DNA from 3 places in the Paenibacillus sp. LK1 genome. Region 2 is predicted to be linked to each of the others. Evidence: predicted binding sites of a transcription regulator. Region 2 holds the regulator's gene; each other region holds the start of a gene.
The links. The regulator NrdR, encoded in region 2, represses ribonucleotide reductase genes. The targets are predictions, from matches to a motif close to AACACNATATATNGTGTT.

Region 1 (10,922 bases), on a different contig from region 2:
ACCCGCAGTAGAACGCTTGGGTATCGCAGCATATAAACACGGTACAGAGGCAGCTCATGGTCTGGCCTGGCTTGGCGAAGCGACTTCCTTCCCGCAGCCGGTAGGGCTAGCATGCACATGGGATGCGGATCTGATGAAAGAGATCGGCTCCGTGATCGGAGACGAGGCACGTGTATTTTACAAACGCAATCCAGCAGTAAACGGTCTGACTCTGTGGGCACCTACGGTTGATATGGAGCGTGATCCACGTTGGGGTCGGAACGAAGAGGCTTATGGTGAAGACCCGGAACTGACTGCTGAGCTGACAACGGCCTTGGTTAAGGGAATTCAGGGCGATCATCCGAAGTATTACAAGGCAGTTGCCACGTTGAAGCATTTCCTTGCTAACAATAATGAAGTGGACCGTGGCAGTGGTTCATCGAGCATTGATCCACGCAACATGCGTGAATATTATCTGAAGGCATTCGAGAAACCGTTTAAAGAGGGCGGCGCACAGTCAATGATGACCGCGTACAACTCAATTAACGGTACACCAGCATTGCTGCATCCGTTTGTAAACGAGATTGTGAAGGGCGAATGGGGCATGGATGGCTTCATCGTGAGTGATGCAGGGGATGTCATGGGGATCAAGAACGATCATAAATACTATGATTCCCACACACCAGGAACAGTAGAGTCCGTCAAAGCCGGAATTGACAGCATTACCGATGATGCGGATCTTTCGAAACAGGCACTGCGTGAAGGGCTGGAGCAAGGCACACTCACAATGGAAGACATCGATCTGGCGTTGTTCAATACGTTCCGTGTGCGTTTCCGTCTGGGTGAATTCGATCCGGCTGAGGGCAATCCATATGCTTCGATCGGTGAAGAAGCAATGATGACGGAGAAGGCGAAGGCCCTGTCACTGAGAGCAGCGAGAGAACAAGTGGTACTGCTTAAAAATGATAAAGGCACACTGCCGCTGGATAAAACAAAATCCGGCAAAGTGGCTGTGATTGGCCAACTGGGCGGAACAGTCTATCGTGACTGGTATGCAGGCACCATGCCATATAGCGTATCCCCGCTTGAAGCGATCAGTGGCAAAGTAGGCGGCGACAAGGTTGCATTCAAGGATGGCAATGACCGCATTACATTGACTTCAGTGGCAAGCGGTAAGGCTGTCGGATTGGCTGAGGATGAGAAATCATCCATCATTGCTTCGGGAAATGCGGAGACATTTACACTAAGTGACTGGGGCTTTGGCAGTTACACGCTGAAGGCAGACAGTAATGGGAAATACCTGACGACGGATGAAGAAATGGTTACGGCATCAGCGGATGAAGTATATGGCTGGTTTGTGAAGGAAGTATTCCATCTGTTGCCACAACAAGACGGAAGCGTGGGGCTGACGACTTGGAACGGTAAAACAGTAACGGCACCCAATAATGGAAACGATGCGTTTGCGGTATCCGAAGAGTTGAAATCTTTCGGTGCTACGGAAACGTTCAAAAAGGATATTGTGGTGAATGGATTGGAAGAAGCGGTTGCGGCCGCGAAGGAAGCGGAGACGGCGATTGTATTTGTCGGCAACAATCCGCTTGTAAATGGTAAAGAAGAGATCGACCGCCCAAGTCTGGACCTGGCTGAATCCCAGCAGCGTCTGGTTGAAGCCGTGTATGCAGCGAATCCAAATACCGTTGTAGTTATCGTGGGAAGTTACCCGTTCACGTCCAACTGGGTGCAGGAGAATATTCCGGCTGTATTGTATACATCCCATGCAGGACAAGAGTTGGGGAACGCTATAGCTGACGTATTATATGGCGATTATGCACCAGCAGGCCGCCTGAATATGACGTGGGTACAATCCGCAGATCAGCTGACTGATATCAGAGACTACGATATCATTCAATCCGGACGTACGTATCAGTATTTTGAAGGTGATGTACTGTATCCATTCGGACATGGATTAACGTATGCATCGTTTAAATACAGTAATTTGGAGCTGAACCCGGCCCAAGCTGGAGTCGAAGAGATCATTACTGTGCATGTGGACGTGACAAATACAGGTACGATCGCCAGTGATGAGGTTGTACAGTTGTATGTGCGTGCCGGACAGTCCCGTGTGAAACGTCCACTCAAAACGTTAAAAGGTTTCCGTCGTCTTCATATTGAAGCTGGAGCTACAGTAAAAGTCAGCTTCACACTGCCAGTTCAGGAACTGGCGATCTGGGATGTAACCCGTGATCGTTATGTGGTCGAAAGCGGCACCTACTCCATTATGGTGGGCAAATCTTCTGCCGATGTTCAGCTTGTTGCTGACCTGACAGTACAAGGGGAGACCATTCCTGCACGTAATCTGGGTGTGGCTACGCGCGCCGAGAATTACGATGCATACTTCGGTGTAGATCTGGATGAGAGCAAAGAAGGCGGAACTTCTGTCCGTGTGATTGGTGAACAAGGCTGGATTGCCTTCAAGGATGCAGATCTGGGCAGCAATGCAGCAGCGATTGAAGCTCGTGTATCATCAGAGCAGGCAGATGCGGTATTGGAAGTTCGACTGGGTGCACCTGACGGTACACTGGCAGGACGCGTGGAACTGGCACATGGCGAGGCACAGCAGTGGTCCACGGTTAAGGCAGACCTGAAAGGCGTATCAGGTCAACAGGATGTATACCTTGTGTTGTCCGCAGGAGTACGTGTCAGCCATTTCGAGATTCATTAAGTCGGATAAAAAGCCTTTCAAGATAAACAAATAGAATGATGGTAAATGAAAAAAGCCTCCGAAGGAATTCGGAGGCTTTTATTTGCATTCACAGGCTTCGTTTAGATTGAGGAATCAGCGGTTACTCGTTCTCTTGCTGTACGAGCAGCGTCCACCATGATGCTCAATGCATCTACAACTTCGGCTTTACCACGTGTTTTCAGTCCGCAGTCAGGGTTCACCCAGAACAGATCTGCTGGCAGCACTTGAAGTGCACGCTCGATCATATTCAACATCTCGTCCTTGCCTGGAACACGCGGACTGTGGATATCGTATACACCGAGTCCGATGCCTTTGTCATACGTATTCTGCTCGAAGCTGCCTACCAGTTCCCCATGGCTACGGGATGTCTCGATGGAGATCACATCTGCATCCAGGTCGCTGATGGCTTCAATAATATCATCGAACTCGCAGTAGCACATATGGGTATGCACCTGCGTTGTTGGTTTTACGGTTGCAGTAGCCAAACGGAAGGATTCCACGGCCCATTGCAGGTACTCATCCCACTTGCTTCGTTTGAGAGGAAGTCCTTCACGCAGAGCTGGCTCATCGACCTGAATCATCTCAATGCCTGCTTGCTCTAGCGCTTCAACCTCGTCCCGAATGGCGCGAGCAATCTGGTAGGATACTTCACTGCGTGGTATATCCGAGCGGACAAAGGACCAGTTCAGGATCGTTACCGGACCTGTGAGCATGCCTTTTACCGGTTTGCTGGTCAGTGTCTGGGCATAGGCTGTTTCTTTTACCGTCATCGGTTCATTGAACAGCACATCTCCATAGATTACAGGTGGCTTCACGCAGCGTGAGCCGTAGGATTGTACCCAGCCATTTTTGGTGAAGGCAAATCCGGTCAGCTTCTCACCGAAAAACTCGACCATATCGGTACGTTCGAACTCACCGTGTACCAGCACATCCAGACCAATTTCCTCCTGGATGGTAATCCACTCCTGGATCTGTTCACGAACATAGGCATCATATTGCTCCGCATTCCACTCCCCTTTACGGAAGAGTGCACGTGCTTTGCGCACATCCGCCGTTTGCGGGAAGCTGCCAATGGTTGTTGTTGGCAGCAGTGGGAGCGACCATTTCTGCTGCTGCAGCTCACGTCGCTCCTGGAATGACGCGTCGCGAAGCAGCTGCTCATCAGCATGCACCCCTGCAGGCGCACCACTCAGGCGTGTCCGTGATTCGGACTCGCTCAGCAGGCGCACCGCTTCGGTGCTCGCCTGGGCGCGGCGGCTGGCTTCCGCCAAAGCCGCTGCCTGGTCCGCCTGCTTCGCACCGCCGGACAACAACGTGCCGAGCGTCGCTATTTCCTCCAGCTTCTCGTCGGCAAAGGCCAGGGCATTGCGCAGTACCGGATCAAGCGCGCTCTCTTGAGCGGCAGTAACCGGTACATGCAACAGGCTGCAGGAAGGCTGAATGATCAGCTTGCCTTCGGCTGCGAATTCAGCTACCTGCTCCAGCAGCTTCGCCGTCTCTGCGAGATCGGCGCGCCAGATGTTGCGCCCGTCGATGACACCGGCGCCCAACCATTTATCCTGCGGGAAGCCATGCTCCCGCAGGCTGGCGAAGTTGCCTTCATAGCCGTGGACCAGGTCCAGGCCGATTCCGGCAACAGGCAGAGCTGTGACGACCGGATAAGCTTCCACCGATTCGAAATACGTTTGAAGCAGCAGCTTCAACTCCGGTGCAGCTTGTGCCAAGGCAGCATACACCTGTTGCAGCAAAGCCTCATCTTCGGAAGAGACGGCCAGCGTCAGAGCAGGCTCGTCGATCTGTACCCACTGTACGCCTTCTGCTTGAAGCTCAGACAGAAGCTGGGCGTATACGGGAACGAGGCGAGTGACGATTTCTGCGAAGCGTTCCGCGTCATAGCCTTTGGCGAATCGTACATACGAGTACGGACCGACAACGACTGGTTTACCTTCCAGCCCAAGCTCCTGCTTCGCTTCGCGATAGGCGGCAAGGGGTTTATTTTCAAGCAATGCAAATGCAGTATCATTATGAATCTCAGGTACGATGTAGTGATAGTTCGTGTTTAGCCACTTGGTCATCTCACAGGCTGTTGCCTGATCATTACCCCGGGCCATGGCGTAGTAGGTAGATACGGATACGGGTCCGCCTGAATGGTTAAAGCGCTCAGGAACGACGCCAAACATCGCGGATACGTCAAGAATATGATCATAGTAGGAGAAGTCGCCTACAGGAATCAGATCGAGCTGCTGTGCCTGCTGTTTCTTCAGATCCTGCAACCGAAGCGTGGTTAGCTCCTGATGAAGCGTAGATTCATCGATCCGGCCAGCCCAGAAGGACTCCAGTGCTTTTTTCCATTCGCGTCCCGCACCGATGCGGGGGTAACCGAGGTTGCCTGTCAGTACTTGTGGCTGTTGTTGCTGTGATTGCGACATGTAAAATTCCTCCTCATTTATAATAAGTGAACCCATCAAGTTGAAGCTATTGTGGTGTGCTTCTTTTGAAAGCATCAAAAAAAGGCATTCCTTCCGATTCCATAACCCGAGAAACAGGCATCATGAATGACGACTGTGCACAAAGATAGAATGGGAAAGAACACCTGCTATAAGTAGTTGTAGCGGCTGCTCTAACACCTCCCTATCTTCCGTAGGTCATGCGATGCTGTCGAAACAGGCAGGTCTCCTGGCTTGCGGATCATGGCCATATGCATTCCTTCCCGGTGGTTGCACCAGTGGATTATATGCATAGACTCCCCGTATACAGTGGCGGGACCGCGACGGACTTACACCGTGCTTCCCTTTTAAGCCTGACCACGCATGTAGCGCGGTCGGCACCTGTTTCCGTGTGCAGAAATGTGCGTACACATCTCCGGCTATGAAATTGGCGACCAAGCATAGATGATAGATTGTATCATGATGCAATCGTCGTATACTTGCTCTTCTGCTACCAATCATAGACGATAACCAACGGGCTTGCAACATATATCATTAATCCGATCGGAAATAAAATAATGTTCTATTAAACCTTGATTTAATGGCAGATTTGGCTCCTTAAAATGAAGCAAATCATCGCCCACGCTATGCTTGATTCCCCTAAATAAAAAAACGTTACCATGCATCTAACTGCATGGTAACGATTGTCTGGTCTGCCATTGTTGCACCCACATTAACGATGCGCTGATTACGACTGCCGCGAAAAGGAAGAGACACATCACGCTCAGCTGCGATATAAGGCCCATCGATAATGACGTCGCATAGCCGGGATAACTCCGCCCGCGACGGGTCTGTAATCAGTTCCTCATACACAAACCCCGTGTAGGCCCATACAGTCAGATCAGGTCGAGCAGCCCGAAGCTGCCGAACCCAGGAGGCGCATTCTGCGGCAGAGAAAAAAGGATCACCTCCGCATAACGTTACCCCTTCCAGCAAGGGATGTGAGGTCACTTCATGCAAAATCTGCTGCTGCCTCTTCTCCGTAAAGGGTTCGCCTGCCCGGAAGCTCCATGAGCCGGGACTGAAACAGCCCGGACAAGCGTGGCGGCATCCGCTGATGAACAACACGGCACGCAGGCCAGGCCCCTCATTCACTGATTCCGGGATGTAACCATACAGATTCACCGATGTTTCACCCGGTCTCTCACTTCGGCCTGCTTCGCGCCATTGAAGCGCACTTTATAGTCACCGGTCAGATATCCCGTAACCCGGCGCAGTCGCTGGAAATGCACATGGTTTTCATGAGCCTCACATCCGGGACATACATCTCCAATAACGCCCTCATAGCCACAGGACGGACAACGGTCAATCGGGTGATTAATGGAGAAATACCCGATGTCCTGGGCAAGCGCGTATTGAACGATTCGTTGGAAAGCGGCGGTATTGGCCCGTACATTCCCGTCGAGTTCGACATATGAGATCGCTCCGGCATTACATAGGGAGTGGAAGGGAGCTTCCAGTTCAATCTTGCGATAGGCATGAAGCGAATGATAGACCGGAATGTGAAATGAATTGGTGTAGTATTCCCTGTCGTTGACCCCTGCTATGCTGCCGTATCGCTCTCGATCGATCTTGGTGAATTTGCCGGATAGGCCCTCAGCGGGCGTAGCGAACAAGGTGATATTCAGGTTATGCTGCTCACTCACCCGGTCGCAGAACTCTCTCATCGTACGAATGATATTCAAGGCTTCTCGATGTACATGGAGGTCTTGTCCATGGTGACGGCCATATAGAGCGGTCATACATTCTGCAAGTCCGATAAAACCAAGGGATAACGTACCATGTTTCAACAGATCGGCCACCGGTTCATTCGGAGCCAAATGTTCACCGCCTTCCCATACTCCTTCCCGCATCATGAAGTCCGATGCTTTGGCAGGTTGGTTCATCTGAATTCGATACCTGTGTAGCAGACCGTCCGTAGCATTGTGCATGACCGATTCCAGCGCAGTATAGAAGCCAGCCCGGTCAGCAATGGCTCTTGCTCCCTGGCAGATCCCGTATCGAATGCCGAGCTTGACCAGATTGATGGTATTAAAAGACAGGTTCCCTTTGCCGCTCTGACGATTGCGTCCGAAGCGATCAGCCAGTGTACGTGTCCGGCATCCCATCGTCGCAATGATCGTATCGGGATCTTCCGGTTGATAATAGGGCAGGTTGAAGGAAGCATCCACATTGACAAAGTTCGGATACATGCGCCGTGAGGAGCAGGTCACAGCAAGCCGGAACAAATCATAATTCGGCTCTCCTTCAGATTGGTTAATTCCATGCTTGCACTGGAAAATATGTTGTGGGAACACGGGAGTTTCTCCGTTACCCAGTCCCCGAATGGTCGCTTCCAGCAAAGATCGAGACACGAGTCGACCTTCGGCTGAAGTGCACAGTCCGTAGTTCAGCGAAGTGAACGGAATCTGTCCCCCAGCACGACTGCTCATGGTGTTCAGATTATGGATCAGGGATTCGGCGGCCTGTTCGGTCTCCAGTTCCGTTTCTTCACAGGCAAAGGCAAAGGCTCGAGGACACTTCTCCTTTGCTTCATCGCTATCCAGATGAAGTTGCTCATCCTCAATTGGGGTGATTTCCCCAAACAGCCGTTGTCCCTTCCGGTAATGCTTACGGAACGAACGCTTCACATAAGGTGCGAGATCCCAGTCGATTTTATTGGCGGATACCCCGCCGTACTGGCTGTTCTGTTGGGATTGAAAAATAATGGCCACCAGTGCCATGGCAGACATGATTGTCTGTGGTGTACGAACCGAACCGTTGCCGGTATTGAATCCGGAGGCCAGCAGCCGGTCAAACGGAATAAAGATACAGTTGGTCGTACCAAGGGCATACTGATCCAGATCGTGTACATACAGATCGCCGTTCTCCACAGCTGTAGCGAGGCCCTTAGGCAGCACATGACGCAAAGCATGCCACTTGGCGGTCTCCGAACCGAGCCTGCTCATCTTGCCGCTGAATGAGTCTCCGTTCAGATTGGCATTCTCCCTCAGCGTATCGGCATCTTCAGCACCAATAATTCGTCTTCCCAGGTCAGATAGCAGATCGGATGCCGGTGGAGAGGCATACTCAAGCATGTTCATATCAGTTCCTCCTAAATAATAAAATTGAAATGTATGGGATAATGTCCATTCATTGAACACTACATGTAGAGTTTCTTTATCCATTTATAAACTATATATTGTTATTTAGGTGTGATAATGATCACATGGGAGAGGCTGGTCGACTGTCATGATTTATAGCCCTGAGTGATAAAGGTTTTCAAAGCTGGAGGGTAAGCGTATAATTTCTATTTACTGTGCAAGTTCAGTTGACGATGCTTGAAAAAAAGGATAGAAAACTTCATATATGAATAGTTTGTGACAGCTGTTTCGGAATATTTGAACCCTCGTTAATCGATTGAATCATACTGTGGAATACGGATTTGAAATGCAGCTAAGACAAGAGGGGTGAGTCATGGGAACGGTAAGCATTACAAGGGGCTTCTATGAAAATATACAGGAAGCCGCGTCCCATATTGTTGACGTATTAAGCGGAATCTTAAAGGTAAACACCATCTTCGTTGCCACGAATGATGGCGTGACCAATGTTATTATCGAGGCTTTTAACCGTGAGGAAGAGTTGATCGCCAAAGGTAGTGAACTTCCATTTGAAGCTTCATATTGCAGCCTGGTTTTAAGAGATAAGGGCAGCAGTCTGATCATCACGGATACATGTGAACATCCTCTAACGAAATCAATGGACGTAACAAGCGGACTGGGCAATCGTTTCTTTGTGGGGATTCCCATCATGCGGAGGTCCGGGGAAACGTTCGGTACGATCTGTCTGATGGATGATCCTGATTATGTGATCAGTGAAACGGATATGAAAACACTGCAAGCCATGGCCGTTTTTCTCGGGTATGTGGTGGATCTGGAAGATACGCTTCAAGTTCAGGAACAGAAGCTGAATGATTCGGAGCAATTACAAGAGCAATTGCAGGCAGAGAAGGAACGTGCGGAGTCTGAGGCGATGACCAAGACGCAGATGCTGTCGCTGATGAGCCACGAGATTCGTAATCCCCTGAACGGCATTCTGGGATTAACCGACCTGATGCGTACACCGGATATGTCGGACGAGCAGACAGAATATGTGAATATGATTGAAACCAGCGGTAACATTCTGCTTTCCCTGTTGAATAACATGATGAGTTTTAATAACGTCAATGACGCAGGCAAAACGGTCGTACATGATGATCCATTTGATCTGGTAGCGACGATTGAGAACACCGTTTATCTCTATGCGGGACTGGCGCTGAGCAAGAACATTGAGCTGGGATTGAACCTTGATCTGAATGTGTCCCAGGTTTTTGTCGGGGATGAAATCAAGATCGGGCAACTATTGGCCCATGTCATTCAGTATGCTATAGATTCAACACGGACAGGCTCGGTATTGATTACGGCAACCGTAGATGGTGGAGATGCAGAGGATGAGGGTATCCTTCAACTCCAAGTGAAATACACCGGACGCATGTTGTCTTCGGACAATAAGCTTAGAGTAATTAACAATTTGGACGGAAATATAAGTACACAGAAGCTGGTTGGAACCAATCTCGGACTGGCGGTCAGCCAAAACCTCGCCATCCTTATGAATGGCCGTATTCAGGTGCATGGCATGGGAGACAAGGAGACAGAATTCGAGATCTGCCTACCGCTCCGCAGACATTGGGAACTGCCTCAGCTTGCCAATATACAGCATCGACTGAAGGGCAAAAAGGTGCTGCTTGCCAAGGACCCTGACATTCTGCAAGGGGCCTCGTCCCTGATGCGCAGATGGGAGATGGATGTGCATATGACCTCGGTTACGACAGAAGCGTACGACTGGATACAGGATGGCTTTAAGCCTGACGTGGCCGTTGTGGATATGGGACTTCTGGAGGGCGGTGCTGTGGATTTTGTACACAAGCTGAAGCGCCTGGTTACAGATTCACCGGTCATTGTTCTGATTCCGTATGGTATGCATATCGATCCGCATGAAGCGGAAGTCTTCGATGCGGTCCTGACCAAGCCGGTGAAGCAGGCTGAGTTGTTGAATGCGTTAAGCATCATTGTGCATTAAGAACATGAGAAAATATATTAAACTAGGCGCACCTGTCACAGGTGCGCTTTTATGTTGTTATTTTGAAGGAAGATGAAGCTCGAACAAGCAGCTCCGAGTCGACTTTAAATACACGTTTATCCTGAAATTCATTCGTATTCATCGTATCAATCATCTTCTCCATAAGAATAGCCCCCATCGTATACTTGGGCTGGTTCACCGAACTTAGCGTAGGATGGATGTATTTACTGATTCGATTGTTATCTACACCTACGATAGCCAATTGCTCGGGAATACGTATTCCGTATTCCGTACATGCTTTGTATACACCTAGCGCCATCTCATCATTTGCTGCATATACAGCGGAGAAGGACAGGCCTTTGTTAAACAATCTTTTGATGGCCTCGTACCCACCTTCCTCATTGAAGTTCCCATTCTCGATCAGTTCGGGACGGAACGGAATCTGATGATTGCGCAGGGCCTTCAAGTAGCCTTCTAGCCGTTCATAGCTGTCGATCGCTTCAGGATAACCGTTTAGGAAAACGATATTCCGATGTCCGGCCTCAACGAGATGCTGAACAACTTCCTGGGAAAATTTCACGTTGTCTGTATATATACACGGGATCTGATCATGTTCA
Region 2 (10,922 bases):
TTGATGGATGAAGCAACATCTGCACTTGATCCAATCTCAACGCTTAAAATTGAGGAACTGGTCAAGGAATTGCACCACAAATACACGATTGTAATGGTAACCCACAACATGCACCAAGCTGCACGTGTATCGGGTCGTACAGTATTTTTCCTGAACGGAGAAGTGGTGGAGGCAGCAGATACAGAAACGTTGTTCTCCACACCGCAGGATTCCAGAACCGAGGATTATATATCCGGACGGTTCGGATAAGCAAGCTGAGTTCGAACGATCCCGGCGTGTCCGGAGATGATGGATAAGGAGGACATGGAATCTATGATTCGCAGAAAAGAATTTGATCAGGAGCTTGAGGAACTGCGCACACTGCTTCGGCAAATGGGTGAGCATGTAGGCACAGCTTTGGATGGTGCTATTGAAAGTTTACAGACGATGGATGCCGAGAAAGCTCAGGTCATCATCAAGAATGATGCGAATCTGAATGCCCTGGAAGACAAGATTATGGAACTGGGTTCCAAGCTCATCATTACACAACAGCCGGTAGCGAAGGATTTGCGACGCATTATTGTTGCCTTCAAAATCTCAAGTGACTTGGAGCGTATGGGTGACCTTGCGCTGGATGTGGCCAAAGTGACCCTTCGTATGGATGGGCAGGAGCTCATTAAACCGCTTGTGGATATTCCAAGAATGGCGGAAATCGTGAAGTCCATGATTGAGGAATCCATTGAATCCTTCCTGAAAGAAAATACGGATCTGGCCTACAAAATGGCTCAGACCGATGATCAGGTTGACCAATTGTACAGTCATATGATCAGTGATCTCTACTCGTTTATGACAGACCATCCAAATAAGGCTTCCCAAGCGATGCTTTTAATGTTGGTAGGACGTTATATCGAACGGATTGGTGACCACGCAACAAATATTGGTGAGAGCACGGTGTATCTGGTAACAGGAAAACGCCCTGATTTGAATCAATAGGTAACCGCTTATAGTGGAATTGGGGTATTATTCGTAGCGAAATGAAGGGACTTTCTCTCGGTCGGCCTGTGAACAGGTCACCCGCTGAGGGAGTTCCTTTTTTTGCAGGCCAAATCATGACCTATAAAGATGACTAATTTTTTTGTTGTAACTGGTGTGTATGGTATCATGAGAGTAGATGTAATTGAAGGATTGACCATACGATACGCGAGGTGCTGGAATGGACAAGTTTATTCTTATAGATGGAAATAGCATTATTTACAGGGCGTTTTTTGCAATGCCACCGCTAACTAACTCGAAAGGCTTGCACACCAATGCGGTGTACGGCTTCACCACGATGCTGCTGCGCTTGCTGGAAGAGCATAAACCGACACATGTGATGGTGGCATTTGATGCAGGCAAAGTTACGTTCCGGCACGAAGGTTACCAGGAATATAAGGGTGGTCGTGAGAAAACACCACCGGAGTTGTCCGAGCAATTTCCGCTGCTGAAAGAGCTGCTTCAGGGCTTCGGTATTGCCCAGTTTGAGCTTGCAGGGTTTGAAGCGGATGACATTATCGGAACATTAACGAAACGTGCGGACGAAGCTGGAAGACAGGTTCTCGTTGTGTCGGGTGACAAAGATATGTTGCAGCTTGCCTCTGAACATGTGCATATCGGGCTTACGCGTAAAGGGGTAACCGAGATTGAGCTATACGATCCCGCTCATATTAAGGAGCGCTATGGTCTGACCCCGCTGCAAATCATTGACCTCAAAGGTCTGATGGGCGATGCGTCCGACAATATTCCGGGCATTCCTGGCGTCGGAGAGAAAACGGCTCTGAAACTGCTGCACCAGTTCGGTTCGGTTGAAGAAGTTCTTAACGGTACAGGTGAGCTAAAGGGCAAAATGAAAGAAAAGATTGAGGCTCACGCCGAAGATGCACGTATGAGCAAACAGCTTGCCACGATCCACCGTGAAGTTCCATTGGAACAAACATGGGAAGATATGCAGTTTGCTGGCTTAAAAGAGGAACTGGCAGGTCCGGCTTTGGCCAAGCTCGAATTCAAGTCTTTGCTTGAGCGCCTGTCATTCCGTGCAAGTGTAGTTTCTGAACAGGAAGCCGTTCCGGCTGCCGCAGTGGAATCCTCCATTGCAACAGAAGAAACGATTAGTGAACTGTTCGGTTCACTCGAATCCATTGATGTGCTGCATGTGGAGACACATGGCGATAACCCGCATCAGGCGAAACTAATTGGACTTGCTGTTGGTTCAGCCGGAACCTATACATTCCTGTCTCCTGAATTGCTTCAGTCTGAGGCAGCGGCCCCGGTAAGAGAGTGGCTTGGCAATGCAGATCAACCCAAGCGTGGTTATGATCTGCACCGTGTTGATCTGGCATTGCATGCGCATGGCATTGAGTTTGCTGGAGCGTCATTTGATGTGCAGCTGGCTGCCTATTTGCTTGATCCAACCGAATCGAATCAGACGATCAGTGGCCTGACCACGAAGTATGGTCTGCCTTCCCTTGTGGAGGATGATACGGTTATGGGCAAAGGTGCAAAATACCGGGTGCCTGAGGCGGATATACTGGGCGATTTTCTATGTCGCAAAGCGGCCGCAGTAGCAGCCATTATTCCACTCCAGGAGCAGGCACTGGAGAGCAATGAGATGAACGCACTTTTCCATGAACTCGAGATGCCGTTGTCACGTATTCTTGCAGATATGGAGAAACAGGGCATTAAGGCTAATACGGCAGATTTGCAGGCTTTGGGTAGTGAGTTCGAAGAAAATATCAGCAGGTTGATGGCGGAAATCTACAAGCTTTCCGGCACGGAATTCAATCTGAATTCACCGAAACAGCTGGGTGAGATTTTATTCGATAAACTAGGTCTGCCTGTGGTGAAGAAAACAAAAACAGGATACTCTACGGATGCCGAAGTATTAGAGAAGCTGGCTCCATATAATGATGTGGTCAAACATATTCTGCAATATCGTCAACTTGCCAAGTTACAGTCCACATATGTAGAAGGACTGCTCAAAGAGATTTCAGATAAGGATGGCAAGGTGCATACGTTTTACCGTCAGACGATCGCGGCTACTGGGCGTCTGAGCAGCCAGTTCCCGAACTTGCAGAACATTCCGATTCGGATGGAGGAAGGTCGTAAAATCAGGAAGGTATTTGTTCCTTCCGAGCCGGGATGGTCCATTTTGGCAGCAGACTATTCGCAGATTGAACTGCGCGTCCTTGCACATATTTCAGATGATGAGCGGCTGAAGGAAGCTTTTGTTCAGGACATGGATATCCATACGAAGACGGCCTCCGATGTGTTTGGTGTGAAGCCAGAAGAGGTGGATGGAGACATGCGTCGTTCTGCCAAGGCGGTTAACTTCGGGATTGTATATGGCATCAGTGATTACGGCCTTTCGCAGAACCTGCACATCACGCGGAAAGAGGCAGCACAGTTTATCGATCAATACTTTGAAGTATTCCAGGGTGTTCGCCGATATATGGATGATATTGTGAAGGAAGCCCGTCAGGATGGTTATGTCAAAACGTTGCTGGAACGCCGTCGTTATCTGCCAGAAATCAATGCAAGCAACTTTAACCTGCGTTCCTTCGCGGAACGGACAGCGATGAATACACCGATTCAGGGAACTGCGGCAGATATCATCAAGCTTGCCATGGTACAGATGGATGAAGCGCTGCGTGAACGCAAGCTGAAGAGTCGCATGCTGCTACAGGTGCACGATGAACTTGTATTCGAAGTGCCTGCGGATGAGCTGGAACTGATGAAAGAGCTGGTTCCTTCTGTGATGGAAAAAGCATTGGAGCTGTCAGTACCGCTAAAAGCAGAAGTCAGCTACGGAGAGAACTGGTACGAGGCTAAATAATAGATCCCAAGCGGGTTTTCCGTTATTTTACAAAATATTTTTCAACTGTTTTCGACACAAGAAGGGGTCCCGCTGAGCGCCATCTTCCGTTATAATATAGGGGAGGTGAGAACATCATGCCGGAATTACCGGAAGTCGAAACAGTCAGAAGAACATTGAATCAACTTATTGTTGGCAAGACCATTGACTCCGTTACCGTTAGCTTGCCGCGGATTATTCAGCGGCCGGACGACATAGATGCATTTGCAATGGAACTTAAGGGACATACCGTGATCGGTGTGGAGCGCAGAGGCAAGTTTTTGCGTATTTTGCTGGACGGGCTGGTGCTTGTCTCCCATCTGCGGATGGAAGGCAGGTACGGGGTGTACCAACAGCATGAGGAAGTGGAGAAGCATACCCATGTTATCTTTCACTTTACCGATGGTACAGAATTACGTTACAAGGATGTCCGTCAATTCGGTACAATGCATCTCTTCAATGCAGGGGAGGAACTGGTATCCAAACCTTTGTTAAAACTGGGGCTGGAGCCGCTTGATCCTGCGTTTACTGTAGCTGCATTCCGTGATGCTGTTGGCAAACGAACGACCAAAATCAAAGCCGTCTTGTTAAATCAGGCATATGTGGTCGGCATCGGGAATATTTATGTGGACGAGGCATTGTTCCGCGCAGGTATTCATCCCGAGACCATTGCCAAGACATTGACCGAAGCCCAGTTAACCGTGCTGCATGAAGCGATCGTAGTTACGCTGCAGGATGCGGTGGATGCAGGAGGTTCCTCCATTAAGTCCTATGTCAATGGACAGGGCGAGATGGGAATGTTCCAGCATCAGTTGAAAATATATGGACGCAAGTCTGAACCCTGTGCAACGTGTGGCACATTAATCGAGAAGAGTGTAGTAGGCGGTAGGGGAACGCATTACTGTCCAAACTGTCAACCGCTGCCCTAAATCGTTGATGGGTTTGGTAGCATGAACGAAATCGTCAAATTGTAGCACCCTTGGATTCCTCCCTCCATATACTGATATGGCAGAAATAAGCGGGCGTATACCCATACTGGCAGCCGCCAGTTGGAACGAGTTCCGCACAGGGGAGGAATCCGGGGTGCTGCATCATTTTATTTCATTAATGGCGCTTGCTTTGGCGCTTAGTTTAGATGGTTTTGGGGTCGGGATTACATATGGGCTGCGGAGGACTAAAATTCCGCTGTTATCCATTGTCGTCATTTCCATCTGTTCGGGTCTGGTTATTGCATTATCGATGCAAGTAGGTGTGCTGCTGTCTCATGTCGTATCTCCGGACGTGGCTTCAATTGTTGGAGCGGTTATTCTGATCGGTATTGGCGCATGGTCGTTGCTGCAACTCATTCGAAAACGGGGCAAGGAACAGCTGGAAACGGACAATGGAGTGGGTGAGGGAACAGGAGCAGGAACAATCCGCAGTAGTACGCAAGCCTCACCAGAAGCTCAGCCGAAGGGCAGAAATCAGGTGCTCGCGCTTGAACTTGAGCCATCTGCTTCTGGAGGATCTCTGGAACGAATGGTCTTTACACTTGAGCTGCGGAAGCTGGGTGTAGTTATACAAATTCTGCGGAGTCCCTCGAAGGCAGATATGGATAACTCGGGCAGTATATCCGTCCAAGAAGCGATGTGGCTTGGTATAGCCCTTTCTCTGGATGCTTTCGGTGCAGGGTTAGGGGCAGCGTTATTGGGATTCCCAACTTTGTGGACAGCATTAGTTATTGCGTTGTTCAGCGGGGCATTTCTGTCTCTGGGCATGAAAGTTGGATTACGCTTTGCTGCTTTGCGGTGGATGCGAAGATTATCTGTATTACCTGCGCTTTTATTAATGTTTATGGGAATAATGAAGTTGTTGTGAGGTGAAATAATGAATATTGGCTTAACCGGCGGGATCGCGACAGGCAAAAGCAGCGTGTCCGCCTTTCTCGCCAGTAAGGGAGCGTTGCTCATTGATGCAGATGTTATTGCCCGGGAAGTAATGCTGCCCGGGCATCCCGTTTTGGCTGCGGCTGTACAGCGTTTCGGACAAGCCATATTGAATGAGGACGGAACACTGGATCGGAAAAAGCTTGGCAGTATTGTGTTTCAGAATCCAGAGGAACGTAAGGCACTTGAGGCGATTACACATCCTGCGATCCGCAAGGAGATGCGCGAGCGCGCTGCACTGTATGAGCTTGAACATCCGGACAAGCTGGTCGTATCGGATATTCCGTTATTGTACGAGTCAGGGCTGGAGGATGGCTTCGAAGAAGTGATGGTTGTTTACGTTCCGAGATCAGTGCAGCGGGAACGACTGATGAGCAGGGATGGAATGACGGCGGAACAGGCAGACGCCCGTATCGACGTGCAGATGGATATTGAAGATAAGAAGCAGCGTGCTGACGTGGTTATTGATAACAGCGGCTTGTGGTCAGAGACGGAGCAGCAACTCATTTCTTTTTTGCATCGTAAGGGCCTAATATGAGATTGCTGCGTAAGAAACGGGTATTGTTGTTGATGTTTGTGTCTTTTGTATTGGTGCTGTTCCTGAATACCAATTGGATGTCATGGTTCTATCCGATTCATTATAAGGAAGAGATTCGTGCCCAGTCTCAGAGTTATGAGGTTGATCCGTTTCTCATCGCTTCCATCATCAAGGTGGAGACCAATTTCAAGACAAGCAAGGAATCCAAGAGAGGTGCCATCGGGTTAATGCAGCTAATGCCTGACACTGCTAACTGGATTATGGAGCAGGCCAAAATTCCGGGCACCTCACTGGAAGAATTGAAGCACGAGCCTGAAAGGAATATTCAGCTGGGTACCTGGTATCTACGCAACCTGTCAGATCAATTTGACGGGAATGAAGCGGCTATGATTGCTGCTTACAATGCAGGTCCAGGTAAAGTGAACTCATGGCTAAGGGATGGCGTATGGGATGGTTCATTCGAGACGGTCAAAGATATTCCGTTTGGTGAAACCCGGCACTATGTACAACGCGTCATTTATTATTATAATCAGTATGTAAAGATCTATAATACGTTCTAAGTTAATACAATCTGGATTCATGGTCTAAAATAAGTAGAAGCACCGAGCAGGCCGGTTGTTCACCGGCCGCTCCATGCTCCTCTGTGTACCGTATTACGATGCAGATATTATTGGTATTGACCTGCCAATTGCTGTTCTGCAATTGTTACCAGACGCTTCGTGATGTATCCACCGATCGAACCGTTCTCGTAAGAAGTCATGTTACCTTGGTATCCGTCTTGTGGGATGCTGATTCCGAGTTCTTGAGCAACTTCATATTTCAGTTGTTCGAGAGCTGCGGAAGCTTTAGTTACCACCAGGTTGTTGGAGTTACCATTGCTTTGTGCCATTGCTGTTCACCTCCTCGCGGTTGGTAAAAGTATTATGTGTCGGCAATACGATTTTCATAACTAAATGCATGTAGGCAATTTCTGGTAAAAAGTAAAACATGGGAAGTGATCTGATTTGAAATGTCCTTATTGCGCCTATCTGGGCACAAAGGTGCTTGATTCAAGGCCGGCCAATGAATCGAAATCGATTCGTCGTCGTCGTGAGTGTGAGCAATGTAGCCGTCGATTTACAACTTTTGAAATGGTGGAAGAAACACCGCTGATCGTCATCAAGAAGGACGGCAGTCGTGAGGAATTTAGCCGTGACAAGATTCTTCGTGGCCTGATCCGGGCTTGTGAGAAACGTCCGGTCTCTGTGGAGACACTTGAAATGATGGTATCTGAGGTAGAGAAGTCTCTGCGAAATACAGCCGATGCTGAAGTAGAGAGCCGTCAGATTGGCGAACTACTGATGGAACAGCTATTTCCAGTGGATGAAGTAGCCTATGTGCGCTTCGCTTCGGTGTACCGTCAATTCAAAGACATCAATATGTTTATGAAAGAACTCAAATCCCTATTGTCCAAAGATGACAACGCGGATTAGTGAAACGGGTAAAAGGGGAAGAGCATTCTGGGGTTACCATCTGTGTGTTCCAGTAAAAAGGTTGTTCTTCTCCAATCACTTTAGCTTCAAGAAAAAGTTGTTGACAGCAAAAGCTGTATTTTATATGATATAGGAGTCGCCTGCGGAGCATTGCAGATTTGGACAACTTGTTATATTCATAATTTGGGGCCTTAGCTCAGCTGGGAGACCCCGCTTACTAGAAACACTACCAAAGTACATAACAAAGCAATTTAGAAACTACGCCTAAAGCGTGGCTTTTTTTTCCAGTCTTCTCATGGTATAATATCCCTATAAATATCAAGGAGATGAATACAATACACGCAATTAGATTGGATGCAATTAAATACCTCTTCATTCTTGGAACCGCAGCATTAGCAATTTTACTCTATAAGTACATCCCAAGTTTCAGCGAAATCAATCAAACAATGTGGAATGGACTAGCCGATCTGGTGGAATCAGTTTGGAGATACTTGATGACTCAATTTGGATATATGAAACCTGACTTCTCAAATACAGCCCCTTAGAGGGCTTTTTATTTTGTTTGTGAGGAATCCTTAATTTTCAGGTATCGGATTCGGCGTTTCACCGAAACCGAAAACTAAATAAACACATGATCATATGTCCGAGTAATTGTATATGATCGCTGTCAACCATATCGACCGCCAAGGTTGACGGGTCAACTTAGGTACAACACGTACCTAACTCAGTTACCCTCAGTTTGGGGGCTACTCGTTGGACAAATCTATCCGTTGACAATGTTTATGTTATAATATAGCTCATCACTGAAATAAGGAATGAAATCAATGCACTCTGAAGACAGCATGTTTGAGCAGATAATGAAGTTGAAACGTACTCGTGCAATAAAGGGTAGGGAGCCCAAAGTAGTACACAAACCAATTATCCCAAAGGGAGTAGCTGAAAAGGAATTAATCGAACTGAACCTACGATACTCCCGCTTAGTAAAAGAAGCTGAGAACCCCGCAATACCACTTGAGCGTGTATTAGCGATTAGGAAGGAATTAACCGAAATTAGACGGTTGAAAAGGGATAGGGATTCAATTGAATAGGTATTTGGGTTCTGCATATTGAAGAAGTTTGCTATAAATACAGGCTTTTTACAATATGAAGAACCCTCATTTACCTTTAGCAGCCATCCATACAGCCGTAATCAACAGTATAAGAGCCGTAACAAGTACAGAGTAAACATACTTCAAATCCACTCCAAACCTCTCCATAACGAATCCTATCAAGGCTAACGAGTCACCAATAATTAGAACATACGATCCCTTTTTCATGTTACAACTCCAATTTATTACATGTATTGTAATGTTATCTTAGATTATGTATGCTAGAGTTAGTTGTTACCCTTTGGGTAACAGAATGTATACATAGAAAATGGCTCCTCAATTTTTGAGGAACCACATGTAGTATTATGTTGGACAACAGGGGATGACAAGATGAAAAGAGTAAAAATACGAACTATATTGATTAACAGCTTAATTGTTATTGCAGCAATCGCTGTATTATATTTTAAGATATTTATCCTGCCATGGTAAATGGAAAAAGACCCCAAAAGGGTCTTATTTTTTTAGTAGTTTTCACCATTCAGACTTACTTTCGATTCATTAATTTTTTTATCAAGTAATCTGTTGATTGTTTCATCGAGAATAATCTCTTTAGCGAGTTTCTCCATCTCTATTCGGTATTCATTTATATCTAAGCTTTTTTTATCCTCATTTAATTTATCTTCTTCTCCATCAACCAACCAATTGGCAGAAACGTCAAAATAATCGCTAACCGCAATGATGAAAGACAGAGTTGGTTCTTCTTCGTCATTTTCTATTGATTCAATTAGAAAGGGTGGATATTTTTTAAATACAGTGAATCCTGCTTTAATATGCTCACCAACAATAATCTTAGATAGCTGATTAATTGATAAATTGGCCTTCACTCTTAAAAACTTTAACCGATCACCAAATGTTTTTACATTAAGTTCAGAAGGTATTATCCATTCTTCAACTGGTTCGTGAATTACAACATGCTTCAGAGATTCGTAATACTCCTCTGTACTAAAATAGTCCTCTCCAAAGATTTCTTGCATTTCATTGCTCAACTCACTGTATTTTACTGGTTCGGTTTCATCTTTATATCCAGCTAATATCATTAAAACATTGTATGAGTGTCCGTAAGCGTTAGCCAACTTTTTTATTTGCTCTGGAGACACATTAGCAGCAATTCCTTTTTCAAGATTATTTATATATGTGTGGCTAACTCCTGATACTTCAGCAGCTTTTCGTAGTGACCACTTTTTTTGCGTTCTTAGTTCTTTAAGAAGGTTCCCAAGTTGATTATTTAAAGAGAAAGTTTGCAATACGGCACCTCCTGTAAATTGAAATTGTAAAGTTGTAAATTCAAATTTACAAAAATGATTGACACTGAATCTTGCTGGAGATATATTATCATTATAGCTTTGTAAATTTGAATTTACAACAGTTTACATCCAGAGTTTTAATACATAATTCATCACGATTCGACATATTTTATCTCATTAATCGACAAAATCCCAACTCCATAGAACAGAGAAGGGACTATACTTGCCTTATACGATTTGAGAATGAAGTTGTTAAGTACGTAATTATCTTTTGAATTTCTTATGTTCGTTGATTAGTGCTTCAACCGTTTCGTTGGCTCTTTTGTTTATATAGTCAAAAGTTTCAGTAGATATATATGGTATTGTTTCCAAGTAACTAAGCATTCTTTTTTTTATTTTTTCTTTGCGGTCTTCATCGGAACTAACACCATCAAGATAGATTCTTACAATGTGATCATTCGATGCAAAGAACATGCCAGTAGTTCCGCTGTTTGGATCAGCAGAAAGTTTTTCCTCTTTAAGTTCGTTGATACGATTAATAGTCATTTGTATTTTGGTAACAAGATGAATGTATTCATCATAATATCTGGTAGCCTTTGTATCAAAATCTCTCACACCTAAAAGAAAATCTGTACTTTCATTAAGAATGCTTGGAAACATCGCTAAAACTTCAAGTTTTGGTTCTCTGGTTCCTAGCTCCAGTTTACCATAGCCTTGGGGTGACATACCT
Region 3 (10,922 bases), on a different contig from region 2:
CTTCATTAATAGGCAATGCCTCGTATTTTTTTCCGCAAGCTGTTAATAACAGCACCCCAAAGAGAAGTACCATGACTGTTTTCCAATGTGTTTTCATTCTCATTTTCGTAATACCCCCATATTGATCATAATAAAAGTGGCCATGCCCAGCAGAATGCATCCGACGATCCAAACCCCAGTTGTCTCTTTGATCGCTTGTGAACCTTGTGTACCTGACTTCGTCGTCTGTGATTCCGCTTCCATACTCATTAATGGCGATCTGTCGCTTGTCCACTCTGCCTTACCTTCCGTAAACAAGTTGCTCATAAAGATCATGCCTGGAGATTGAAAGAAAAGCTGATAGGCCGAATTTCGGTTGACCACTTGCTCATAAAAAGGATTAATCCCATAGGACAATTCACTAATTCCATCCTTGTTCAGGTCAAGACCTTGAAAGGAATCCCAGTAGTTTTCCATCATCTCATTGTTCCGGCTGTCCATCGCTGAAGCTTCAATCACATTCGAAACAAATTGGTTTCTGGTAAACTGATTATCCTCCGCAAGCACGAGCTGAATTCCAATGAAATTCCGGAGCACCACATTGCCGCGAATTTCATTTCCTGAGGATTCAGCAATGTTCATGCCAACACGATTACCTTCCACGACATTGTTATGAACCGAGGATTGCTGTACGTCATACAACAAAATCCCTTGTGAATGCACATTTTCGTTCTGTTTGCGAAAGGAATTTCCCGATACAACCGTATTCTTGACGCCCATGACCATGGCTCCGGTACTGTTGTTCTCTCCCACATTGTCCACAACAGAGGAGCCATCGATATACATACAATGAATGCCATACCTGGTATGTAACAGGGTGTTAGCCTTCACCGTAAGATTGCGACTGTTCTCCAGATAGATACCATCCCGCATACCCGTAATTTTGTTGTCTTCGATGTGGGTACGATGGGAATTGTAGAGATCAATGCCATTCCCCTTTTGACCACTGGAAGCAGACTCCGGACCAGCCCATGAAATGGTATTGCTATGTATGAGCCCATCGACAGAACCCCGCAGCACGATTCCAAAACTTTGACTCTGAATATCCAGGCCCGTGATCTCTACACGATCTCCTTCAACCTGAATCGCTGCAGTGGGTTCGTTTGTTAAGTGTTGAACCGTGAAACCCTGCAATGTCACTCCATCTGAACGAATGGTGATCGTGGATTCAGCTTCCGTATTCAATAACGTTACGGAGGAGTCCCCCCGAATAGATATATTCTTGTCTATACTTACGGGACCAGAATAAATACCCGGCTCAAGCACAAGCACTTCTCCAGGGCTAGAACCATCAATGATGGACTGGAGTGGAATAGCATCTTTGGTTTCAGGAGCAGCGTTTGCAGTGTCAAACGGGTAAGAGAGCGGGATCGATAGTATCCCAATAAACAGCAACATGCTCAGGACAATCCGTTCGCGAAACATCATAACCTCCTTCATGAAACACACTGCTCATAGTGTACATAAAAACAAATTTTTACCATATAGCTCAAGCTGGCTATAGAGTTGGACCTTTTGTGTCCAAATTGTGAGTTCATTGTGGTGAAAAGCAAATAAAGTGACATCCACTTATACATAAAAACAGAAAGAACGCTCCGATATAGTAAAAAAAGCTTATTACAGACGATTGTGGTCTGTAATAAGCCCTTGCTCCAATGCATAACGTGTCAGTTGAACACGATTTTGAACCTGTAGTTTTTGCAAAATGTTTTTCAAATGATTCTTGACCGTATACTCTGAAATTGTAAAATTCACAGCGATTTCTTTGTTGGTCCATCCTGCAGCCACGCCATACAGAATATCCTTTTCTCTTGTCGTTAGCGGAACATCAGGTTCTTTTTTCTCCGTGAGTGAGACATCCTTCAGGATTTGGTAAGCCACCTCGCGGCTCAATGGAGCCTCTTCTGTAACAATGGAATGAAGATATTCCAGCCACATGGACGGTTCCAGATTTTTGAGCAGATAACCCTGAGCTCCCCGCTTCAACGCTTCCAGTAGGTGGAGTACATCATCCGAGACGGTAATCATAACAATTTTCACATAAGGAAAGGCCAATTTGATCCGCTGTGTTGCTTCAAGACCGTTCATAATGGGCATTTGAATGTCCATGAGGATTAGATCGGGAAGCCACTGTTCTGTATAATCAACCGCTTGTTGACCGTCCGATACGACGCCAATCACTTCGAAGCCGGGATCCATGGATAAAATTTCACATATGGCTTCTCTTGCATGAGCGTGATCGTCTACCACAAGTACGCGAGTATGGCTCATAACATCTCACCATCCTTTGAAAATTCGACAACAGTAAGCTGCTGCTCCCTTCGGAATTGCATGGTAAAGTTCAGTTCATTCATCCGCTCTCTCATGATTTTCAGTCCATATCGATCCTTTCGTTCAAAGGGATTCATCTCAAATCCTTTTCCATTATCTCGAATCGTGATATTCCAGCACTTCTTGTGCCCGTTCCCCTGAATCCATCCTTGTGAAGCAGATGCATGCTTTTGAATATTAAAGAGAGCTTCCCGAATACAAGCGAGAAGTTCTACTTTCTCTTTGTCAGTAAATGCATCATCCGGGATGCTCCAATCCAGTTCGATTTGGACGGGGACATCTTTGGCAATTCTTCGAATTTGGCCAAGTAGTGTGACCGATTCGTTTATAGTGAAGGTATTGTCAACGTTAGGATCATAACGTAAATCGGCAATGGCCTGACGCACATAACGATTGACTTCATGGACCGTTTTCTTGATCGAATACACATCGTCCAGCTGTTGATCCTGCTTGGCTTGTTCCTCCAAACGCCCCACTTTCACCGATAACAAGAAAAGAGATTGGGCGATTCCATCATGAAGTTCCTTGGCCAGCTTTTCACGGGATTCAAGCGCAATTTTGGCAGCACGCTCATGCTCCAGTTCTTTTTGAATACGTTCCAGGATAAGAAACAGCCGAGTTAACAACGTTATACTCACAACATATACAATGACAGGCGTAAGCCAGTTGCCCAAATTCATTGATATATAGGGGAGTAGAAACTGATGTCGTACATATTCCCAGAGACCAACCGTTAAGGTGGGAATGAGCAAGATCATCCACTTGATTTGTTTATAAGACATATTCCCCTCCTGAACTGCAAGATAAGAATCAGTGAGGTAAACGAAGAATATAACCGAACCCCCACAGGGTGTGAATCAGATCTTCCCGATTCGGCACATGCTCGGATAGTTTGTCACGCAACCGTTTCACATGGGTATCTACGGTTCGATAATCCAGATCTTCCTCATGCTCCACTTTCCAAACAATTCTCAGCAAATCCTGCCTGGAGAATGCGATTTCCGCGTGTGTCGCCAGATGATATAGCAAATCAAATTCTTTGGGAGTCATATGAATCTCCTCGTCTTCTACTGTGACTCTTCGGGACGTAGGATTGATTAAAATAGAGGAGATCAACACCTCGCTTGCTGAATGGTCCTTAGGCGCAGGTTTGATTAATCCGTTATAACGAGCCATCATGGTTTTGATGCGCAGCACAACTTCCCTCGGACTGAACGGTTTCATGACAAAGTCATCCGCTCCGGCTTTGAAAGCTTCAAGCCGATTTCCCTCTTCTGACTTGGCTGTCAGAAACATGACGGGTATGCTTAAGTTGGTCCGTAGATATTGGCATATTTCAATCCCCTTAATATCGGGGAGAATCCAATCCAGAATGATCATGGCATACGAGTCATGATGAAGCTTGCTTAAGGCTTGCCAGCCCAGCGAAGCCTCCTCAACGATAAATTGTTCTTTCTCCAAATACTTTCGAAGAAGTCCACGGACCCGTTTATCATCATCTACAATCAATATTCTATTTTGCTGCAGGGTCCCGTTCATGTCTTACCTCCAAATCTTTGTGATATGTAATCAGCATACCTTCAACGTACTCAAAAGGCATGACTCCATAGAGCCATGCCTTTAATAATCTATCTCTGAATTGTAGACAATGTATGAACGATTATGTTCAGGCTTATTTCTTGCCAGTGACGGCTGCTACCACATCGTCGGCAACCTTGCCATCTGCAATTGGGCCGGACATCATCCAATGTCTGGCAGACACTTTGAACACATGATTAGCCTTCACAGCAGGCATCGTTTTCCAAACATGAAGTTTCTCGACTTCCGTTGCAACGGCACTGTTCTCATTGAATTCTTCTTTCGTGCTAATCGATCCTCCGTAGATGGCAAACACATAATCAGCTCCAATGGAGGGCAGCTTCTCCAGAGATGTCGTGACTCCCCAATCGTCCTTAGTATCCTTTTGGAATGCTGCAACGCTTTCATCTGGATTTAATCCCAATTCAGTGTAAATGAGTGGAGCGAAGCTCGGGAAGAACACCTGCAGATCCTTGTCCGATGGACGCATGAAGACAACTGTTTTGTCCGGGCCCACTGCCGAAATGATATCTTCCTTGGCCTGTTTCAGTTTGTCAGTGTTCGCCTGAAGCACCTCTTGTGCTTTATCTTCCAGACCCGTTGCCTTGCCTATTTCCACAATGGTTTTCTCCCAATCATCCGGTGAATAGGCAATGGTTGGCGCAATCTTGCTCAGTTCCTCATACGCTTTGTCGTCAATGGCGTTTCGCTGAACCACGATAAGATCGGGCTGGGTTGCCAGAATGGCTTCCAGATTCGGATTGAAATCCGCATTTCCAGCGAGCGGGATCTTCAATGCTTTCAGTTGGTCATCCAAGTAGTAGCCATCAAAGTCGTATGCATAGACCATCGGTACGCCCAGGGACAATGTAAGATCCTCAAGACCAAATACGGCAACACGTTTTGGATGCAGCGGAACTTCCGTTTTTCCCATGGCATGTTCGATGACCTGAGTCTGAGGCTCTTCGGCAGTTTGAGTCGCTGCGCTTGCGTTTGTCTTGGTCGTTTCTGTTGTGGCTTGCTCCCCTGCTGTATTTGTTTTATTTCCGCAGGCAACAATCATAAGTGAAAGAACCAACAGCAGGAGCATCAATCCTGCAATTCCGCGTTTCCTTCCGTGTGTAGCTTTTTTTGAACGATCTCTTCTAAAGAGATCATTATTTTCTGTCTGAGACATGAGTTCCCCTCCGCATTTCTGTATTGAGAATGATTATCACATGATGATTATACAGATGTTCCTCAGCGAAGAAAATAGAAGAAGATGTCTACTTTCGCCCATTACTGGGCACTAAATAGCAAGTTTACTTCCTGAAGCAGAAGTTCATGCCGATTGGCTGTATGTTCCAGGATCGGTTCGCTTAACCAATGGCCTCCCTGTGTTAGATATACGTGCCGGTTTCGTACGGCATGCAGCTGCTTCCAGCTTTCCGCATGTTGAAGCCTCTCCCACAACATCTGGGAATGATGGTCCTTCATAACACTAACGATGATGACGTCCGCATCGAATGCAGCAATCTGTTCGGCTTCCACATATCTGGTAAATTCGATCTGATCCACACCCGAAGCCGCGGCAATCTTCAAATCGTCATAAAATACGGTTCCTGCTCTTCTTCCCCAGATTTGAATGCCCCGGGGAGACACACTTAGTGCGATTAGCTTACCTTGTTGAAACGAATCAGGAATATGATGAAGAACCGTTTCCACCTTTTCCTCATATCCAAGAAGCCATCTTTCACTTTCATTCTCCCGATCCACAAAACAGGCCGTTCGCCGCAAATGTTGCCGCCAATCTTCTCCGTGCCAACTTAGAAACAACACCGGTGCGATGTGCCGCAGCTTCTCTTTCTCCTCTTCGGGGATCATCTCGTCCAATGCAACAATCCGGTCTGGCCTGGCCCGCATCAATGCTTTGAGGTTGAAATCATAGTCGTGGCTGAGTGCTACCTTGACATCATAACGATATTTCCGGCGGTAATCATCTGTCCAAAACTGATCAATGGGCGCTGCGAAGGGGATGATTTGCAGGGTCAGCAAATGCCCAATATTGGGCCAGCTGTACGCAGCTGTTTTACATTTCCTGTTTGCCATATATGTACGAGGCGGTAATCCGACCTGCTTTTTGAATTGGCTGCTGAAATAGTGTTGGTCCTTGAAACCTGCCAATAGAGCAATGTCCTTCAGTGGTTGTCCTTCTTCCATCAGACGTTTGGCCTCGTTGGTACGAATCTCTGCCAGATAGTCCATCGAACTCTGATCGAATTTCTCTTTGAATGATCTCATGAAATAATAGCGGCTCATGCCCGCCTCATCGGCCAGGTTCTCGACTGTGATTGTATCCTGATAGTGATGCAGCATGTATTCCCGTGCTCTCTCGAGTGCGTTCTCGTGTTGGTTCTGCTTTTTGAACAGCAGATGCAGCAGGTCCTGGAGACCCGCTTGGCTTGCGAAACGATCTGTTGAATCACCCGTATGCCAGTAATTGACGATTTTTCCGCAAAGTTGCTGCACCTGTGCATCTGGAACCGTGATTGACCCACCAAGCTCCGTTAACAAACACTCAGAGGACACCTTCTGTCCACCATATGGAATGATGCCGATATGAATCCGGTACACGATCTGCTCTCCATCCGTTAAGTAAACGGTCTCGACCCGTTGGCCTGGTAATACAAAATGGGCACTATTAGGTACGAAAGGATGCGGTATACCATCAATGACGATTTTGCCGTGACGATTTGCAGCAACAAGAATGACATGATCTGGTGTTTCTTCGTATACCAAGCGATAGGCCTTGTCGACCGAATCCTTGAATACGTTCTTTAATCCATACCATGCGAGATCTGCTGCTGTCTGTCCTTCACCCTGTGGGTGATTTTGTTGTAATTGTGTCATCGTAGCGCATCCCTCTTTTCGAATCTTCTTCAGAATTCTAAATGATAACAATTCTCAATGTCAATCATAATTCTCTCATGCACCAAATATCGTGTCTTCGAATATGGATATCTACTAAGCCACAAATTTTTTAAACCTAGTAATAGAGCCCATTCATCAGGTTTTTCACAAAATTGATACCAATATGCATTTGACAAAGCTATATATTGATATAAAATTAAGAAATAGATCTATATATAGTGTTTGTATTTGATCACCTTTCATTTGTCAAGGAGGATATGATAGTGCTAATTGTGTATGATTCGATAACCGGGAATGTTAAGAGGTTTATTTCCAAGCTTCAACTGCCGGCTGTTCAGATTCAGAATCAAATGACGATTGATGAACCGTACGTACTTGTGACATATACAACAGGTTTTGGACAGATACCTGATAAGGTGTCTTCTTTTTTGCAAAAAAACTCTAAATACCTGATTGGCGTGGCCGCCAGCGGTAACCGTAACTGGGGTGAGCGTTTTGCCAAAAGTGCAGATTTGATCTCTGCATCTTATAACGTCCCGGTTATCAGTAAATTTGAATTATCAGGTTCCAAGAAAGACGTGGAGTATTTTGAACAGGAGGTGAGCCGCATTGCGACATATTGAATTAAATAACATGCTGCTAAAGCGTGACTCTGATGGCTTCTTCCAGTTACATAAGGATAAAGAGGCTGTAGAGGAGTTTATGAAAGAAATCAAAAATAAAAGCATGGCGTTTGCCAACATTGATGATCAAGTCAAATTCATGATTGATCATGATTATTACGAAGATTTCTATGCTTCCTATACAGCTGACCAAGTTAGAACCGTATTTGAAATTACGCGTGGCTATGGATATAACTTTCCTTCCTATATGGCAGCGTCCAAGTTCTATACTGATTATGCATTGAGAACCTATGACCGTAAAACATACCTTGAGCAATATTCGGATCGGGTAGCAGCCGTAGCTCTTCATCTGGGTCGAGGACACTTTGATACGGCTTGTTTGCTGTCTCGTTCTATGATGGAGCAGCGCCTTCAACCCGCAACCCCCACCTTTCTGAATGCGGGAAAAAGTCGGCGCGGTGAACTCGTTTCCTGCTTCCTGCTTGAAATGGACGATTCACTGAACTCCATAAACTATGTACTAAACACTTGTATGCAGTTATCCAAAATCGGTGGCGGAGTGGCTGTCAACCTGTCGAAGTTACGTGCTCGTGGTGAAGTCATTAAAGGTGTTGAAGGTGCTGCAAAAGGCATTACTCCTGTTCTGAAGCTGATGGAAGACGGCTTCTCCTACGCCGATCAGATGGGTCAACGTAAAGGTTCTGGTGCAGCATACTATAATATTTTCGGTTGGGACGTTATGGAACTGCTGGATAGCAAAAAGATTAATGCGGATGAGAAAATCCGGCTGAAAACTCTCTCTATCGGACTTATTGTCCCTAATCGTTTCTATAAGCTGGCTCAAGATAATGAGCCCCTGTACCTCTTCGCACCTTATAGTGTCTATAAGGCGTATGAAACACATTTGGATGATATGGATCTGGACGTAATGTATGATACCTTGCTGGCTGACGACAGGGTGAAGAAGAAAAAATCGATGAGCGCACGGGATATGCTAACTAAAATAGCAATGACTCAACTTGAATCCGGCTATCCCTACATCATTAATAAAACCAATGCCAATCAAGCACATGCCTTGAAAAACGTAGGACAAGTCAAAATGTCCAACCTCTGCACAGAGATTTTCCAACTCCAGGAAACTTCTGAAATTACAGATTATGGTCAACCGGATATTATCCGCAAAGATATCAGCTGCAACCTGGCCTCCCTCAATATTGTTAATGTTATGGAGAGTGGCAAGATCAAGGAATCCGTTCATGAGGGCATGATCGCACTGACCTCCGTCAGCGACATGACGCATGTTGCTAATGCTCCTGGTGTGGCAAAAGCCAATTCCGAAATGCATTCCGTTGGTTTGGGTGCCATGAACCTGCACGGTTACTTAGCCAAAAACAGGATTGCTTATGAAAGCTCGGAGGCCAAGGATTTTGTACGTACCTTCTTTATGACCATGAATTATCATTCTCTGGAGAAAAGTATGGAGTTTGCAGAGCAAACGGGTCAACGCTTCTATGGATTTGAGCATTCGGATTATGCGACTGGGGTATATTTTGATCGTTATGTGACTACGGATTACCGTCCCACGACATTGAAAGTACAAGAATTGTTTAACGGCATTGCTGTTCCGTCTCCCGAGGATTGGAACCAGCTTAAGTCTAAAGTGATGAAAAATGGTCTCTATCATGCCTATCGCATGGCTATTGCTCCAACAGCCAGCATCTCTTATATCCAAAACGCAACTTCCAGTGTGATGCCGATCGTAGAACAGATTGAGACTCGGACCTATGCCAATTCAACGACGTATTATCCAATGCCCTATTTGCAAAAGGATAATGTCTTCTATTACAAATCAGCGTATCAAATGGATCAATTCAAGGTGATTGATTTGATTGCGGAGATTCAGCCACATGTGGACCAAGGCATCTCAACCATTCTTCATGTCAACAGTGATGTATCCACGCGAGAATTGGCTCGTTGCTACCTGTATGCTGCTCATAAAGGGTTGAAATCTCTATATTATACAAGAACTAACAAGCTGACGATGGAAGAATGCATTGCTTGTTCAATATAAATAATTTCCCTTTAGGGTATTACGATTGGAGTTTGATATACCATGCCGGCAATTCAAGCTGTGAACTGGAATCGAGCGGATGATGATTTCACACTGATGTTCTGGAATCAGAATATTATGCAATTTTGGACCGATGATGAGATTCCTTTATCCGATGATAAAATGACCTGGGGCATGCTCAGTGATATAGAAAAAGACGCTTATATGAAAGTCTTGGGCGGCTTAACCCTTCTGGATACGATCCAGGGTGGTGTAGGTATGCCGCAGATTATGGAGCATGTCGATGGACTGCAACGCAAAGCCGTACTTAGTTTTATGGCGATGATGGAACAAATTCATGCGAAATCATACAGTAGTATTTTCACCACATTGGCATCAACCGAAGAAATTGACAGTGTATTTAAATGGGTGGAAGAAAATCCATATCTGCAAACCAAAGCGACGATTATACGTCAGTATTACATGAATATTGAAACTTCAAAAGATCTGTATATGGCAATGGCTGCATCCGTTCTTTTGGAAAGTTATTTGTTCTACAGTGGATTTTTCTATCCACTCTATTTAGCCGGACAAGGCAAACTCACATGCAGTGGTGAGATCATTGATCTGATTCTGCGGGATGAAAGTATTCACGGTGTATATGTGGGGGTATTGGCCCAGGAAATATACGCAAGCTTTGATGAAACGCAGCGGAACGATGTGTATCAAGGTTTGGTTGATCTAGTACAGCTTCTTCATCAGAATGAATTGCAATATACGAAGGAATTATATACGCCCATTCATTTGACAGAAGAAGTGGAAACCTTCCTGCGTTATAACGCAAACAAAGCGATGATGAACCTCGGGTTTGAACCATTATTTGATGACGAGGAAGTCAACCCGATTGTATTAAATGGAATCAGTACACATACCAAACAGCATGACTTTTTCTCTAAAAAAGGCAACGGGTATATCCGTACTCTGAATGTAGAACCTCTGACGGATGATGATTTCAAGTTTGAATAAGTCATAAAGAATCATAGTAAGGCTGCTAACGTCTAGCCTATGAATATAAATCAAGAAGGCTGTTCCTCCCAGAGGAATAGCCTTCTTGATTTACTTTTCGAGCAATGAAATCAGTCTTTGCAGCAGAACAGGCTCTTCCTTGCGGAATTGCTCCAACCGAAGTCTTACCTTCGCAAACACGGCCTTGTCTTCACGAATTTCATGACGGATGTATTGATCCCTTAGCTTCATTGCCCTAGTGGCTATATCCTGATAACCATTCACAAGTTCTTCGTCGTAAGGGATTATCCCCTCATCTATCAAGTAGGTAATCCGTTCACTCATCATTTTTTTGTGCTCCCAGAGCACATGAAGATGCCTCACAT

Region 1: CS562_RS16865 (anaerobic ribonucleoside triphosphate reductase) is a predicted target of NrdR. The motif match lies at 8,347-8,364, and genes of this name have one in related genera.
Region 3: nrdI (class Ib ribonucleoside-diphosphate reductase assembly flavoprotein NrdI) is a predicted target of NrdR. The motif match lies at 7,064-7,081, and genes of this name have one in related genera.

Annotation. Positions count from the first base shown of each region.
Region 1 covers NZ_PEII01000007.1:115,438-126,359, forward strand. Annotated here, with positions in the region: gene CS562_RS16850 (glycoside hydrolase family 3 C-terminal domain-containing protein) at 1-2,701, shown strand, start outside; gene metE (5-methyltetrahydropteroyltriglutamate--homocysteine S-methyltransferase) at 2,803-5,151, opposite strand; cobalamin riboswitch at 5,372-5,569, opposite strand; gene nrdG (anaerobic ribonucleoside-triphosphate reductase activating protein) at 5,824-6,333, opposite strand; gene CS562_RS16865 (anaerobic ribonucleoside triphosphate reductase) at 6,330-8,291, opposite strand; gene CS562_RS16870 (hybrid sensor histidine kinase/response regulator) at 8,665-10,305, shown strand; gene CS562_RS16875 (LacI family DNA-binding transcriptional regulator) at 10,355-10,922, opposite strand, start outside.
Region 2 covers NZ_PEII01000003.1:28,934-39,855, reverse strand. Annotated here, with positions in the region: gene pstB (phosphate ABC transporter ATP-binding protein PstB) at 1-249, shown strand, start outside; gene phoU (phosphate signaling complex protein PhoU) at 313-972, shown strand; gene polA (DNA polymerase I) at 1,193-3,847, shown strand; gene mutM (DNA-formamidopyrimidine glycosylase) at 3,964-4,794, shown strand; gene CS562_RS07140 (manganese efflux pump) at 4,949-5,722, shown strand; gene coaE (dephospho-CoA kinase) at 5,732-6,328, shown strand; gene CS562_RS07130 (lytic transglycosylase domain-containing protein) at 6,325-6,888, shown strand; gene CS562_RS07125 (alpha/beta-type small acid-soluble spore protein) at 6,996-7,217, opposite strand; gene nrdR (transcriptional regulator NrdR) at 7,333-7,800, shown strand; gene CS562_RS07110 (hypothetical protein) at 8,625-8,888, shown strand; gene CS562_RS32855 (hypothetical protein) at 8,955-9,116, opposite strand; gene CS562_RS07105 (helix-turn-helix domain-containing protein) at 9,410-10,192, opposite strand; gene CS562_RS07100 (helix-turn-helix domain-containing protein) at 10,457-10,922, opposite strand, start outside.
Region 3 covers NZ_PEII01000005.1:216,011-226,932, forward strand. Annotated here, with positions in the region: gene CS562_RS13185 (nitrous oxide reductase accessory protein NosL) at 1-103, opposite strand, end outside; gene CS562_RS13190 (right-handed parallel beta-helix repeat-containing protein) at 100-1,464, opposite strand; gene CS562_RS13195 (response regulator) at 1,657-2,310, opposite strand; gene CS562_RS13200 (sensor histidine kinase) at 2,307-3,152, opposite strand; gene CS562_RS13205 (response regulator transcription factor) at 3,181-3,909, opposite strand; gene CS562_RS13210 (ABC transporter substrate-binding protein) at 4,043-5,125, opposite strand; gene CS562_RS13215 (helix-turn-helix domain-containing protein) at 5,227-6,837, opposite strand; gene nrdI (class Ib ribonucleoside-diphosphate reductase assembly flavoprotein NrdI) at 7,122-7,481, shown strand; gene nrdE (class 1b ribonucleoside-diphosphate reductase subunit alpha) at 7,468-9,552, shown strand; gene nrdF (class 1b ribonucleoside-diphosphate reductase subunit beta) at 9,595-10,557, shown strand; gene CS562_RS13235 (hypothetical protein) at 10,648-10,922, opposite strand, start outside.